DNA from 4 places in the Serratia sp. TSA_130.1 genome. Region 3 is predicted to be linked to each of the others. Evidence: predicted binding sites of a transcription regulator. Region 3 holds the regulator's gene; each other region holds the start of a gene.
The links. Region 3 encodes CRP, which controls carbon source genes, mostly activating them, when cyclic AMP is high. Its sites were predicted from a motif close to ATGTGANNNNNNTCACAT; they were not measured.
Positions count from the first base shown of each region.

Region 1 (3,866 bases), on a different contig from region 3:
CTCAAATATCTCACCTACGTGATGCGGGCGGACAACGCCGGCGAAGGCGGCATTTTGACGCTGATGTCGCTGGCCGGGCGCAATACCTCGGCGCGCACCACCGCAGTGCTGGTGATACTGGGCCTGATCGGCGGCAGCTTCTTCTATGGCGAGGTGGTGATCACCCCGGCGATCTCGGTGATGTCGGCGATAGAGGGGTTGGAAATCGCCGCGCCTGCGCTCGACGCCTATATCGTGCCGCTCTCGATTCTGGTGCTGACCCTGCTGTTCGTTATCCAAAAACACGGCACCGGCAGCGTCGGCAAGTTGTTCGCCCCGGTAATGCTGTTGTGGTTCATCGTGTTGGCGGTGCTGGGCGCGCGCAGCATCATTTCGAACCCGGAAGTGCTGCAGGCGCTGAATCCCAAATGGGCGCTCAACTTCTTTATGGAATATAAGAAGGTGTCGTTCTTCGCGCTGGGGGCGGTGGTGCTGTCGATCACCGGCGTTGAGGCGCTGTATGCCGACATGGGGCACTTCGGCAAGTTCCCGATCCGCCTGGCCTGGTTCACCGTGGTGCTGCCTTCGCTGGTGCTCAACTACTTCGGCCAGGGGGCGTTGCTGCTGAAAAACCCTGAAGCGATCAAAAACCCATTCTTCCTGCTGGCGCCCGACTGGGCGCTGATCCCGCTGCTGATTCTGGCAACCCTGGCAACTGTCATCGCCTCGCAGGCGGTGATTTCCGGCGTCTTCTCGCTAACTCGCCAGGCGGTGCGCCTGGGGTATTTGTCGCCGATGCGCATCATTCACACCTCGGAAATGGAATCCGGCCAGATCTACATTCCGGTGATCAACTGGACGCTGTATATCTCGGTGGTGCTGGTGATCATCGGCTTCGAACACTCCAGCAACCTGGCGGCGGCGTACGGCATCGCCGTCACCGGCACCATGGTGCTGACCAGCATACTGGTCACTTCGGTGGCGATTAATAACTGGCACTGGAACCGCCTCCTGGCGATCGGCATCGTAACCATCTTACTGATCATCGACGTGCCGATGTTCTCCGCCAACGCCCTGAAGCTGTTCTCCGGCGGCTGGCTGCCGCTGACCCTGGCGCTGGTGATGTTCATCATTATGACTACCTGGAAGAGCGAGCGTTTCCGCCTGTTGCGTCGTCTGCATGAGCACGGCAACTCGCTGGAGGCGATGATTGCCTCGCTGGAGAAATCGCCGCCGGTACGGGTGCCGGGCACCGCGGTCTTCTTGTCGCGCGCCACCAACGTCATTCCTTTTGCGCTGTTGCATAACCTGAAGCACAACAAGGTGCTGCACGAGCGCGTGGTGCTGCTGACGCTGCGCACCGAGGATGCGCCTTACGTGCACAACGTGCGCCGGGTGACCATCGAGCAGCTGTCGCCGACCTTCTGGCGGGTGGTGGCCAGCTACGGCTGGCGCGAAACGCCGAACGTGGAGGAAGTGTTCCACCGCTGCGGGCTGGAAGGGTTGCCGTGCCGCATGTCGGAGACGTCGTTCTTCATGTCCCATGAATCGCTGATCCTCACCAAGCGGCCATGGTACCTCTACCTGCGCGGCAAACTGTTCGTTGCTCTGAGCCGCAATGCGCTGCGCGCGCCGGATCAGTTCGAAATCCCGCCGAACCGGGTCATCGAGCTCGGCACGCAGGTCGAGATCTAACCCGCCTGACAGGGGCTCAGCTAGGCTGAGCCCCTTTTGTTTGCGCTTTCTCCGTGCGCGAACGAAACGTTTCGATGACGATCACACTTCTGCATTGTCCGGGTTGCCTTCCCCTGCCGTTTTTTTACACTCCTCCAGAGAGCGAAACGTTTCGCTAGCGGAGTGAGAAGATGAAAAAAGGCGTATTACTGAATTCCGACGTGTCTGCCGTGATTGCCCGGCTGGGGCATACCGATCAGCTCACCTTGTGCGATGCGGGTTTGCCGATACCGGCGGCGACGCAGCGCATCGATCTGGCGCTGACGCAGGGCGTGCCGACCTTCATGCAGGTGTTCGCGGCGGTCACGCAAGAGATGCAGGTAGAAAGCGCCATCCTGGCGGAAGAAATCGTGAAACAAAATCCGTCGCTCCACGAGGCATTGTTGGCTGAACTGACCGCACTGGGCCAACGCCAGGGCAATACCATCGGCGTGCGTTATATCAGCCATCAGGCGTTTAAAGCGCAAACCGAGCACAGCCGGGCGGTGATCCGCAGTGGGGAGTGTTCGCCTTACGCGAACGTGATCCTGTGCGCCGGCGTAACTTTCTGAGGCGTTTATGCAACCTTTACTGCAACTGAAAGGGATTGATAAAGCCTTTCCCGGCGTGAAGGCGCTTTCCGGCGCCGCTCTCAGCGTTTATCCCGGCAAGGTGATGGCGCTGGTGGGGGAAAACGGCGCCGGGAAGTCCACCATGATGAAAGTGCTGACCGGCATCTATCAGAAAGACGCCGGCAGTCAGTATTTTCTCGGTAAAGAGGTGGCGTTCAACGGGCCTAAAGATTCGCAGGAAGCGGGCATCGGCATTATTCATCAGGAGCTGAACCTGATCCCGCAGCTGACGATTGCGGAAAACATCTTCCTCGGCCGCGAGTTCGTCAACCGTTTCGGCCGCATTGACTGGAAGCGCATGTACGCCGAGGCCGATCGCTTGCTGGCGCGCCTCAACCTGCGCTACAGCAGCCACCGGCTGGTGGGTGAGCTGTCGATTGGCGATCAGCAGATGGTGGAAATTGCCAAGGTGCTGAGCTTCGAATCGAAAGTGATCATCATGGACGAACCGACCGATGCGCTGACCGACACCGAAACCGCCTCGCTGTTCAAGGTGATCAACGAGCTGAAGGCCGAAGGGCGCGGCATCGTCTATATCTCGCACCGTCTGAAAGAGATCTTTGAAATCTGCGACGACGTGACGGTATTTCGCGACGGGCAGTTCATCGCCGAGCGGCCGGTGAGCGAGCTGCAGGAAGATTCGCTGATTGAAATGATGGTCGGTCGCAAGCTGGAAGAACAATACCCGCGCCTTGATTTACCGCGCGGGGAAAAGCGGCTGGAAGTCAGCCACCTTTCCGGCCCCGGCGTTGAAGACGTCAGCTTTACGCTGTATCGCGGTGAGATCCTCGGCGTGGCCGGCTTGATGGGCGCCGGGCGCACCGAATTGATGAAGATTCTGTACGGCGCCGCGCCGCGCAAGGCCGGCACCGTCAACCTCGACGGCCGCGAGGTAGTCACCCATTCGCCGCAGGATGGATTGGCGAACGGCATCGTCTATATCTCGGAAGACCGTAAGCGCGACGGCCTGGTGCTGGGCATGTCGGTAAAGGAAAACATGTCTCTGACCGCGCTGCGCTACTTCAGCCGCGCCGACGGCAGCCTGAAACAGGCCGACGAGCGGCAGGCGGTGGGGGACTTCATCCGCCTGTTCAATATCAAAACGCCGTCGATGGAGCAGCCGATAGGTCTGCTTTCCGGCGGCAATCAACAGAAAGTGGCGATCGCCCGCGGCCTGATGACCCGGCCGAAGGTGCTGATCCTCGATGAGCCGACGCGCGGCGTCGATGTCGGGGCGAAAAAAGAGATCTATCAGTTAATCAACCAGTTCAAGCAGGAAGGGCTGAGCATCATTCTGGTGTCTTCGGAAATGCCGGAGGTGATGGGCATGAGCGATCGCATTCTGGTGATGCACGAAGGGCATCTCAGCGGCGAGTTCCCGATTGAACAGGCCACCCAGGAAGCGTTGATGGCGGCAGCCGTCGGCAAGCAATACGGCGTAAAGCAGGAGTAATCAGATATGAGTTCCCAGACTATCGCAGCTAAGCGCTGGTTCAGTAAAGAATGGCTGTTAGAGCAGAAGTCGTTGATTGCGCTGCTGGT
Region 1 is NZ_JBQZFS010000006.1:6,087-9,952, reverse strand. It holds gene kup (low affinity potassium transporter Kup) at 1-1,674, shown strand, start outside; gene rbsD (D-ribose pyranase) at 1,845-2,264, shown strand; gene rbsA (ribose ABC transporter ATP-binding protein RbsA) at 2,272-3,777, shown strand; gene rbsC (ribose ABC transporter permease) at 3,784-3,866, shown strand, end outside.
Region 1: the regulator CRP is predicted to act here: its motif matches at 1,744-1,761, upstream of rbsD (D-ribose pyranase).

Region 2 (3,866 bases), on a different contig from region 3:
ACCAGCCCTTCCAGCGCAGTATGCTGCTGCGCGCGGATCAGCACGTCGTTAACCTGTTCGACGAACTCGGCCTTGAGCGTATTGACCTTGTCGCCCGGCACGTCGATGGTGATCACGCCGATGTTGTCGGGGCGGATCGTCAGTTGAAAGGCCGACGGTTTGGCGCGCTGCTCGTGCAATGCGTTTTCGACGCTCATCATTCCACCTCCACGATCATCGCGGCCCCTAACCCGCCGGCGGCGCAGGCGGTGGTCAGGCCCAGCCCGCCGCCGCGGCGTTTCAGCTCACGCAGCGTCTGGGTAATCATGCGCGCGCCGGTGGCGGCGAACGGGTGACCATAGGCGATAGAACCGCCCAATACGTTGAATTTGTCCATGTCCACTTCGCCGATTGCCTGGCTGCGGCCAAGCTTCTCGCGGGCGAACGCTTCGCTGGCGAACATCTTCAGGTTGGCCAGCGTTTGCGCGGCGAAGGCTTCATGCATGTCGATGAGCGTCAGATCGGCCAGGCCGATGCCGGCGCGATCCAGCGCCAGCGGCGTGGCGTAGGAGGGCCCCAGCAGCATGTCTTCCCACACGTCGATGGCGGCAAAGGCGAAACTGCGCAGATAGCCGAGCGGCTGCAGCCCCAGCGCTTTGGCGCGCGATTCGCTCATCATCAGTACCGCCGCCGCACCGTCGGTCAACGGCGTGCTGTTGGCCGCAGTGACGCTGCCGTGCTTGCGATCGAACGCCGGTTTCAGCTTGGCGTAGGAAGCCAGGCTGGAGTCTTTGCGGATGTTGTTGTCTTCAGAAAGCTGTGCGCGGTACGGCGGCACGTAGGCGGTCATCACCTCATCGCGCAGCCACCCCTCCTGCCAGGCCCTGGCCGCCAGCTCATGCGAACGGTGCGCCAGCGCATCCTGCGCTTCACGGGTGATGCCGTGGCTTTTCGCCATCTGTTCGGCGGTATCGCCCATGCGCAAGCCGGTGGAATACTCCGCCACCGCCGGCGGCACCGGCATCAGATCGCGGAATTTCAGCCGGCTGAACAGTTTGAGACGCTGCGACAGCGTGCGCGCCTTGTTGACGTCCACCAGCGTGCGTGCCAGCGCCTTGCTGACGCCGATCGGCAAGACGGAAGACGAATCCGCCCCGCCGGCGATGCCGACGCTGATGCTGCCGGCCATGATGCTCTCCGCCACGTTAGCGATCGCCTGGAAGCTGGTGGCGCAGGCGCGCGACACGCTGTAGGCGTCGGTATGGACGCTCATGCCGGTGCCGAGCACGATTTCACGCGCGATGTTCGGCGCCTCGGGCATTTGCACCACCTGGCCGAACACCAGCTGTTCGATAAGCTGCGGCTCGATACCGCTGCGCGCCAACAGCTCGCTCACCGCCGTTTTCCCTAAATCCACCGCCGGAATGCCGTGATAGGCAGTCGCCTGTTTGGCAAAGGGGGTACGCAGTCCATTCACAATCGCAATGCGGTCACCATGACGGGTCACCAACGGCAGTGCCTTACTCATAAATGCTCCTGAAGAAAATAACGTCAGCGCAATGGGCAGAAAGAGGTCTGACCTGATGAGGTCATTGTTAACCAAACGGTTACATTTGGCAAACCGGCAGAGAGCAAAACTGCGAGCAGGCGCACTTTCTATCGGGGCGGCACGGGGAAGGAAATCCCCGGCGCGCAGCAGGCGGCGCCGGGGGTAAAGCGGGGATTAACGCAGGCCGAGCTGGAAGATCAGGGTTTCCGCCTGGCAGGCGAAGGTAAAATCGGCTTCCAATTGTACGCCGCCGTCAACCGGTTTAATGCTACTGCTGATGTCACAGGGATCGGATTCGACCGCGCGCGCCTTTTCGCTCAGGGCCGCCAGCATCGCCTCCGCATCTTGTTGATTGCTGAACACCTGGCTGTAGGATGCGGTGCAATCGGTGTTATCCATCACGGTGCCGACATCCACGCAGCAACACGCGGCGGTTTCCTGGGCGCTGCATTTATTAATTGCATCTGACATGGTTGGTTCTCCTCAAGGGCCTCTGTTATCAGCCCAAATTGCCGTTTTATTCACCGGCGCAAAGCCACAAAATTCTGTGGGTATTTTACGCTCCCAAGCCGGCAATCACTAGCACTTACTTTTACTGGGTGTTTTAAGTGATGGAAATCACAAATAAAAATGAGCGCCTGCTAAGAAATGGTAAGAATTTTGTTATTTACCACTGTCTTTTTGTTAAGCAGATCTCTTTTTTGATATCAGAGTGGAAATATTTCAAAAACAAACTTGCAACATTTTCACAGGTCAGACCTATACTTCAGCCACTGGTCTGATTTGTCTGAACGATAACGGACCCTACAATCCCGCGCTCCTTGTTACTTCGTGTAACAATAGTTTAAATAATAAACACATAATGAGGTTTTGGTCATGAGCCAGAAAAACCTATTGACTAAATCAGCTCTCGCAGCTGCAGTGGCAATTATTTCTTCAAACGTGTCTGCCGCAGGATTCCAGCTGAATGAGTTCTCATCAGCTGGTTTAGGACGTTCGTATTCTGGCGAAGGCGCCATGGCGGATACGGCGGCCTCCGCAAGCCGCAACCCGGCGTTGCTGATGATGTATACCCGCCCGGAACTCTCTTTCGGCGCAGTCTTCATCGATCCGGACGTCGATATCAGTGGCCAATCCCCTTCCGGCGCCAGTCTGGATGCGAAAAACATCGCGCCGACCGCCTGGGTGCCGAACCTGCATTATGTTCACCCGATTAACGATCAATTCGCCGTAGGCGGCTCGGTCACCAGCAACTTCGGTTTGGCGACCGAATACAACAACGGTTATGCGGCGGGCTCCATGGGCGGCAAAACCGATCTGGAAACCCTGAACCTGAACCTGAGCGGCGCTTATCGCCTGAACAAAAACTTCAGCTTCGGTCTGGGTTTTGACGCCGTCTACGCCAAGGCTAAACTCGAGCGTTACGCCGGCGATCTGCCAAAATTGATCGCCGGTTCAGGCAAATTGCCGCCACAGTTGGCCGGCCCGGTTTCGCAGATCCCGGCAGATACCCAAATTTCTCACCTGAAAGGCGACGAATGGGGCTTCGGCTGGAACGCCGGTATTCTCTACGAAGTGGATGAAAACAACCGTTACGGCTTCACCTATCGCTCTGAAGTCAAAATCGACTTCGACGGCGATTACAAGAGCAGCCTGCCTTCAGCCTTCAACCCGCTGCTGGCCTCTCAAGGCCTGCCATGGGGCACCAACGGCACCACCATCCCGGGTTCTCTGAGCCTGCACCTGCCTGAAATGTGGGAGCTGTCCGGTTACAACAAAGTGGCGCCGCAGTGGGCCGTTCACTACAGCCTGGCCTACACCAGCTGGAGCCAGTTCCAGGAGCTGAAAGCCACCGGCAACAACGGCCAGACGCTGTTCCAGAAGCATGAAGGCTTCAAAGACGCTTACCGCATCGCGCTCGGCACCACCTACTTCTACGACGATAACTGGACCTTCCGTACCGGTATCGCCTTCGATGACAGCCCGGTGCCTGCCCAAAACCGTTCGATCTCCATTCCCGATCAGGACCGTTTCTGGCTGAGTGCCGGTACTACCTATGCGTTCAACAAAGACGCCTCGGTTGACGTCGGCGTGTCCTACATGCACGGCCAGAAAGTCACCATCAATGAAGGTCCTTACACCTTCACCTCCGAAGGCAAGGCCTGGCTGTACGGCGCCAACTTCAACTACCGCTTCTAATCTCGCTTGAGATGGATGCCAAAGCGCCCCGCGGGGCGCTTTTTCTTTGCCTGTCGCTCGCCGCGGGCGTAAAAAAACCCGCCAGACGGCGGGTTTTCATGGGCATAAGGCCGGCGGTTACTGCGAGTCGATCTCGTCC
Region 2 is NZ_JBQZFS010000001.1:1,069,520-1,073,385, forward strand. It holds gene fadJ (fatty acid oxidation complex subunit alpha FadJ) at 1-197, opposite strand, end outside; gene fadI (acetyl-CoA C-acyltransferase FadI) at 197-1,507, opposite strand; gene ACUTQY_RS04955 (YfcZ/YiiS family protein) at 1,703-1,999, opposite strand; gene fadL (long-chain fatty acid transporter FadL) at 2,405-3,727, shown strand; gene mlaA (phospholipid-binding lipoprotein MlaA) at 3,845-3,866, opposite strand, start outside.
Region 2: the regulator CRP is predicted to act here: its motif matches at 2,135-2,152, upstream of ACUTQY_RS04955 (YfcZ/YiiS family protein).

Region 3 (3,866 bases):
GATCGAATCCTTTGTGCTGCGTGAAGGCACCGATTACGGCGAGCACGAACGATCGCTGGAGCAGAAGGTGGAGGACGTGCGCCGCCAGCTGAAAAACGGCGAGGTGGTGCTGGTGTGGTCGGAACTGCATGAGAGCGTCAACATCATGCCGCGCGGTCAGTTCCGCGCCGGGCAGGAAGAAATTTAGTGGCGCCCGGTTCTATGACTGACGGAAAAAATCAGGTAACAATGGGACATTGCAAACCAGCGCGCGCCATTTTTTCCTGACATAGAGAGCGTCAACAAGAGCCACAATAATCCCCTGACGCCGGCGCATTCAACACGGAGTGACAACCACCATGTCTGCCAAACATCCCGTTATCGCGGTGACCGGTTCCAGCGGCGCCGGCACCACCACCACCAGCGTGGCGTTCCGCAAAATCTTCCAACAGCTCAACATTCGCGCCGCCGAGCTGGAGGGCGACAGCTTCCACCGCTACACCCGGCCGGAAATGGACGCGGCGATCCGCAAGGCGCGCGATCTGGGTAGACACATCAGCTATTTCGGCCCCGAGGCCAACGACTTCGGCCTGCTGCAGCAGAGCTTTATCGAGTACGGCAAAAACGGCACCGGCCGTTCGCGCAAGTACCTGCACACCTACGACGAAGCGGTGCCCTACAATCAGGTGCCGGGCACCTTCACCCCGTGGGAGCCGCTGCCGGCGCCGACCGACGTGCTGTTCTACGAGGGGCTGCACGGCGGTGTGGTCACCGAGCACCATGACGTGGCCAACCACGTCGATCTGCTGGTCGGCGTGGTGCCGATCGTCAACCTGGAGTGGATACAGAAGCTGATCCGCGATACCGGCGAACGCGGCCACTCCCGCGAGGCGGTGATGGATTCGGTGGTGCGTTCGATGGAAGACTACATCAACTACATCACGCCGCAGTTCTCGCGCACCCACATCAACTTCCAGCGCGTACCGACGGTGGATACTTCCAACCCGTTCGCCGCCAAAGCCATTCCCTCACTGGATGAAAGCTTCGTGGTGATCCACTTCCGCGGGCTGGATCAGATTGACTTCCCCTATTTGCTGGCGATGCTGCAGGGCTCGTTTATCTCGCACATCAATACGTTAGTGGTGCCGGGCGGCAAGATGGGGCTGGCGATGGAGCTGATCATGGCGCCGCTGGTACAGCGGCTGCTGGAAGGCAAGAAGATCGAATAAACGCGTTGAGCGCGGCGGCGGGCCGCGCTCCGTCTCGATTACGCCGGCTGGCGGATCTCGAAGCTGTGGGTCACCGTGGCGGCCTTGTTGAGCATCAGCGCCACCGAGCAGTACTTCTCCGCCGACAGGTTCACCGCTCGCTCTACGATTTTGTCGGTCAGATCCTGGCCGGTGACGATGAAGTGCAGGTTGATATGGGTGAACAACCGCGGGGCTTCTGCACGGCGCTCGGAGGTCAGCTTCACCTCGCAGTCGCGCACGTCGTTGCGCCCTTTTTGCAGGATGGACACCACGTCGATCGCGCTGCAGCCACCCACCGACATCAGCACCATCTCCATCGGGCTGGGCGCTTTATCGCCGGCGTTGCCGTCCATCAGCACCTGGTGGCCGGAGGCCGATTCACCCAAAAACGTTAACCCTTCCACCCACTTAACTCTTGCCTGCATTCTGGTCACTCCGGTTGATTTCTTAAAATCAGAGTACGCTTTCGCATAGAAACAGGCAACGTAACCTGATGCTAATCATGCTGAAGCGAGACAACACGAGACACCCGCCTTACTCTGTGCTACAAACAGAGCCGCAATAAATCTTTCCGGGACACTGAATTTCAGGGAAACGCCCAGAGAAAGGCTCCTTTACCGGTATGTTAACAGAATGTAGCTTGCAGCGCTTACGGCAAGTTAATATGCTAGAGCGACAGCGTATTTTTATGACACGCCTCAAAACTTGCCGGTAGCCCTCGCTCATAACTGCGGCTACAGGCGGGTTTTACAGGGAACTCTGACCCCTGTGACACAAGGCAGCGATAACAACAGAGGATAACAGCGAATGGTTCTCGGCAAACCGCAAACAGACCCTACTCTCGAATGGTTCCTGTCTCATTGCCATATCCACAAATATCCATCGAAGAGTACGCTGATTCACCAAGGTGAAAAGGCCGAAACGCTTTACTACATCGTGAAAGGCTCCGTCGCGGTGCTGATCAAGGATGAAGAAGGTAAAGAGATGATCCTGTCCTACCTCAACCAGGGGGATTTCATCGGCGAGCTCGGATTGTTCGAAGAAGGTCAGGAGCGCAGCGCCTGGGTTCGCGCCAAAACCGCCTGTGAAGTGGCCGAAATTTCCTACAAGAAATTCCGCCAGTTGATCCAGGTTAACCCGGACATCCTGATGCGTCTGTCCGCCCAAATGGCGAGCCGCCTGCAGGTCACTTCCGAAAAAGTGGGCAACCTCGCCTTCCTGGACGTCACCGGCCGCATCGCGCAAACCCTGCTGAATCTGGCGAAGCAACCCGACGCCATGACTCACCCGGACGGCATGCAGATCAAGATCACCCGCCAGGAAATCGGCCAGATCGTCGGCTGCTCGCGTGAAACCGTTGGCCGTATTCTGAAAATGCTGGAAGACCAAAACCTGATTTCCGCCCACGGCAAGACCATTGTCGTCTACGGCACCCGTTAATCCCTGAAGAAACGGCGCAATCTGCGCCGTTTTTTTGTCTGCTCTCTGCCATGTGGCGCCGCCTGATTTACCACCCGGAAGTCAACTACGCACTGCGACAAACGCTGGTGTTGTGCCTGCCGGTGCTGTTTGGCCTGCTGATTGGCCAGCTGCAGCTCGGCCTGATGTTCTCTCTGGTGCCCGCCTGCTGCAATATCGCCGGTCTGGACACGCCGCATAGGCGCTTCTTTAAACGGCTGATCGTCGGCGGTGCGCTGTTTGCCCTCAGCAGCCTGCTGCTGCAACAAGCCCTGCTGTGGCACGTGCCGCTGCCGGCGCTGATGCTGGGCCTGGCGCTGCTGCTCGGCGTCACCGGCGAAATCAGCCCGCTGCACGCCCGGCTGTTGCCGGCGGCGCTGGTGGCCGCCATCTTCTCCCTCAGCATGGCCGGCACCGTGCCTCTCTGGCAGGCGCCGCTGCTGTACGCGATCGGCACCGCCTGGTACGGCTTATTCACCTGGTTCTGGTTCCGGCTGTGGAAAGAGCAGCCGATGCGCGAGACGCTGAGCCAGCTCTATCTGGAACTGGCGGACTACTTCGAAGCCAAATACTCGCTGCTGACTCAGCACACCGATCCGCAGACCGCTCTGCCGCCGCTGCTGGTGCGCCAGCAAAAGGTGATGGATCTGATCAGCCTGCTGTACCAACAGCTTAATTTCCTGCCGCACGCCAACAACCTCGATCAAAAGCGTCTGCAACGCGCCTTTCAGGTGGCGATGGATCTGCAGGAGCACATCACCGTCAGCCTGCACTTGCCGGAGGAAGTACAAAAACTGATGGAGCAGAGCCAGGCCGAAGCGATCATTCGCCGCAACGCTCAGGTGATCGCCGGGCGGCTGCGCGTGGTGGCGCACGATATTCTCTACCATCAACATTCGAAGCGCTTTTCCATGACGCACGAACTGGCGGCGCTGGAAAAAATGGCGGCGCAGCATCCCGACAACCCGGTCGGCCAGTTTTGTTACTACCATTTCAGCCGCATTGCCCGCCTGCTGCGCACCCAGCATCCGCTGTACCGCCGCGATTTGATGCCCAGCCAGCATCGCCTGCCGTTTTGGCCGGCGTTGGCCAGCTACCTGTCGTTCAAATCCACGGCGCTGCGCAACGCCGCGCGGCTGGGGGTGACGCTGGCGGTCGGCAGCAGCCTGGGGGCGGTAT
Region 3 is NZ_JBQZFS010000008.1:45,204-49,069, forward strand. It holds gene ACUTQY_RS21975 (YheU family protein) at 1-187, shown strand, start outside; gene ACUTQY_RS21980 (phosphoribulokinase) at 339-1,208, shown strand; gene ACUTQY_RS21985 (OsmC family protein) at 1,247-1,654, opposite strand; gene crp (cAMP-activated global transcriptional regulator CRP) at 2,037-2,669, shown strand; gene ACUTQY_RS21995 (YccS/YhfK family putative transporter) at 2,720-3,866, shown strand, end outside.

Region 4 (3,866 bases), on a different contig from region 3:
CCATGCCTGCTCGTCCTGCGGCAGCGCGGCGAACACGTGCTGCTTCAGCTGGCTGGTGCCGCGCACCATGTTCTCGCAGGCGATGATGTTCAGCGGCTGCACATTGCCCTGCTGATGGCGCAGCACCAGCCCTTTGGCGATCGTGCCGGCGATTTTGGCGAGAATTTGCGGGCCAACGGCGGTGGTCACCAGATCCGCCTCGGCGATCAGCGCCGCCGCGGCCTCGCTGCCGCTGTTGACGGCGCTGACGTTGTTGACGCGCTCCACGCGCTCTTGCTCGCCCACCACGTGCACCGAGTAGCTTTTTCGGCTGTTCAGCAGATCCAGCACCGTTTGATTGACGTCGGCGAAGGTCACCTCAACCCCGGCGTCCGCCAGCAGCTTGCCGATAAAACCACGGCCGATATTCCCTGCGCCAAAATGTAATGCTTTCATAACTCTACCTTCTTAATGTCGAAGGGTGCAGCAAGCTGCACCCTTTAAAATGATTCCGTTATCCAGCTTTTTTGCCGCCGAGCAGGTCCAGCACTTCCTGAACGCTGGTGGTATTCGCCAGCCGCTCGATCACGCTCTCGTCATCCAGCGCGTTGGTCAGGCTGGTGATCACCTGAATATGCTCGTTGTTGCGCGCGGCGATGCCGATCACCAGACGGGCCACTTCATCCTCTTCATCGCCGAAGCGCACGCCCTGTGGGTACTGACAGAACACCACGCCGGTGCGCAGCACCCGGTCTTTGGCCTCGATGGTGCCGTGCGGCACGGCGATCGATTCGCCCAGGTAAGTGGAGGTGAGCTTTTCGCGCTCCAGCATCGCCGGCACGTATTCCGCCTCGACGTAGCCGCCCTTCACCAGCTGCTCGCCGGCGAAGCGGATCGCCTGCTCTTTGTCGCTGGCCTGCAGGTTGAGGAACACGTTGCTCTCGCTCAGCTTGAACAGGTTCGGTTCCCCGGCTTCAAAGCTGTCGTCCAGCGCGCCCAGCACCTTCTGCTGGTTGTCGGTGGTTTTGTTGACCGCCACCAAACGCTCGACCAGATCGCTGTACAGCTTGCTGTCGAGGAAGTTGGTCAGCGAGATGTGCTGGGCCTGCGGTGCGTGGCGCATCGCGCGCTCGGTCAGATCGCGGTGGGTGATCACCAGATCCACGTCGTCCGGCAGGCTATTGATGGCGCTGTTGGTCACCGAGATGTTCTTCAGCCCGGCGTCGGCCACTTTCTTGCGCAGCACCCCGGCGCCCATGGCGCTGGAACCCATGCCCGCATCGCAGGCGACGATGATTTTGCGCACGGTGCTCAGATCGCCGTCGACCGATGCCGGCACCGCCGCGCCGCCTTTGGACTGCGATTTCATCTCTTGCATGCGACGGGTCGCGGCTTCCAGATCGTCATCCTCTTTCACCTTGGAGGTTTTCAGCAGGAAAGCGGATACCACGAAGGAGACGGCGAAGGCTGCGCATACCGCCGCAATGTTGGCGAAGTAAGCGCCTTTCGGCGTCATCGCCAGCACCGCCAAAATCGAACCCGGGGAAGCCGGAGAAACCAGGCCGCCGTTCAGCATCGTCAGGGTAAAGACGCCGGTCATGCCGCCCAGGATCACCGCCAGCAGCAAGCGTGGGTTCATCAGCACGTAGGGGAAGTAGATTTCGTGGATGCCGCCCAGGAAGTGAATGATCGCCGCACCGCCGGCGGATTGCTTGGCGCTGCCGCGGCCAAAGAACATGTAGGCCATCAGCACGCCCATGCCCGGACCTGGGTTGGCTTCTATCAGGAAGAACACCGATTTGCCGGCTTCCGTGGCCTGCTGAATACCCAGCGGCGAGAAGATGCCGTGGTTGATGGCGTTGTTCAGGAACAGGATTTTCGCCGGTTCAACGAAGATGGACGCCAATGGCAGCAGGTTGTTCGTCACCATCACGTGCACGCCCGCCGCCAGCAGCTTGGAAAGCACCTCCACCAGCGGCCCGATGCCCAGGAAGGCCAGGATCGCCAGCAGCATGCCGATGATGCCGGCGGAGAAGTTGTTCACCAGCATTTCAAAGCCGCTTTTGATCTTGCCGTCCACCCAGCGATCGAAATGCTTGATGGCCCAACCGCCCAGCGGGCCGGCGATCATCGCGCCGAGGAACATCGGCATGTCGGCGCCGACGATGACGCCCATGGTGGTGATGGCGCCGACCACGCCGCCGCGATCGCCGCCCACCAGCCGCCCGCCGGTGTAGCCGATCAGCAGCGGCAGCAGGTAGGTGATCATCGGGCCTACCAGCTTAGCCAAGGTCTCATTCGGCAGCCAGCCGGTTGGAATGAATAGCGCGGTGATAATCCCCCAGGCGATAAAGGCGCCGATGTTGGGCATCACCATGTTGCTCAGGAAGCGGCCAAAGTTTTGCACTTTAACCTTGATGTCTGGTGAAAACATAAAACACACCCCTATTGTTACGCGCTGACAATAGAGCGCGTGATTATTGTTGTGACGATCCAGCCGTGTTGCCGCTGTATGCGAAACGGACTCTATCACGCTGTTTTTGTCACGCGAACTTCACGGATTTTTTGTGATACAAATCACACACAACACCCCAACAAACCACCCTTTATAGTGACTAAGATCACATTTATGGCGTGTAAAAAAAGCACAGTGAGAAAAAAGTCGCCACAAAACCCCCAATAAAGTGACTATGATCACATTTTTAAATTGGCGTTTTGTTTTTGAATTGTGACATTAGTCACAATTTATTTTTAGCTGCAGCGCCGATCGCAACGCTCTGTTTGATCTTCCCTGTGAGCACTCATCCCGCCGGGAACTAGCGAAGTGATGAATGAAAGAAAACTACATTGCCTAATGAATGGATTAATTGAAGTGTAGTACAGAAGCCTGCGCAATAAGCCAGCAAGCGATTGGAAACGCTGAGGGGAAATAAAACAGGCCGGCAATGCCGGCCTGTTTCGCGCCTGGACGCGTTATTATTGCGTCACGCTTTGAATGGTTTTCTGCGCATTCATCAGGTTCTGCTGCTTAGCCACCAGATTCGACATCATGGTGTTGTATTGCGCCACCTGCTGCGCAGTGCGGAACTGCACGCCGTTGTTGTTGAAGCTGACCTGATTGCCCTGGCTCTGCAGGAAGTCGCCGACCTGCACCAGATCCTGCACAAAGCTGGCGGTAGTCGGGATCGCCGGCATCAAGGCGTTGGCCGGGGCGGTGACGATCTTGTCATAGGCCTGGTTGTACACCGCCTTCAGATCGTCAGGCTGCTTCAGCGCCGCGTGGGCAGTATCCGCCTGCGATTTGGCCGACTGGATCTGCTGGCCCAACAGGTTCAACGCCCCGACCGATTGCTGCAGCGCGTCGCGTTTGTTCAGGTAGTCCTGCGCGGTGCGGATCTGGTTAATCTGATCCAGCGCCGGCGTCAGGCTGGCGCCGACCGACTTGGACAACTGCTGCGAAAAGCCGACCAATATCGCGTAATCACCGGCATAGTTGCCGAACTTCTGTTTCTGGTCTTCGCTCAGCGTGGGGATGTTCGCCCCGCTGCGCATCACGGTATTCTGTAAGTAATCGATAAATGCTTTGCGCTGTTCCGGCTCTTTATCGCCGCAGGCGGTCAATTGCATGACCACCAACAATGCCAATACCGGTGCCAACCAACGCGCGAAACCTCTGCTCTGGATCCCTACCGCCATGTGACATAACTCCTGTTATAAACCTGCTTTTTCATTGGACTCCGCCCCTTTTTCCGCACTCCGTGCGCCTATAAGAATAGATCAACTGGCGGCGTTCCGATACGCGATTCCGCTTGCGGTGAACATTGTCTCAGCCGGGCGGTTGAAAACGGCGTACTGCACGTGCCACGCACGCATGGTACACTTTTCCA
Region 4 is NZ_JBQZFS010000006.1:89,169-93,034, reverse strand. It holds gene ACUTQY_RS19340 (mannitol-1-phosphate 5-dehydrogenase) at 1-435, opposite strand, end outside; gene ACUTQY_RS19335 (PTS mannitol transporter subunit IICBA) at 494-2,413, opposite strand; gene ACUTQY_RS19330 (DUF3053 domain-containing protein) at 2,956-3,675, opposite strand.
Region 4: the regulator CRP is predicted to act here: its motif matches at 2,662-2,679, upstream of ACUTQY_RS19335 (PTS mannitol transporter subunit IICBA).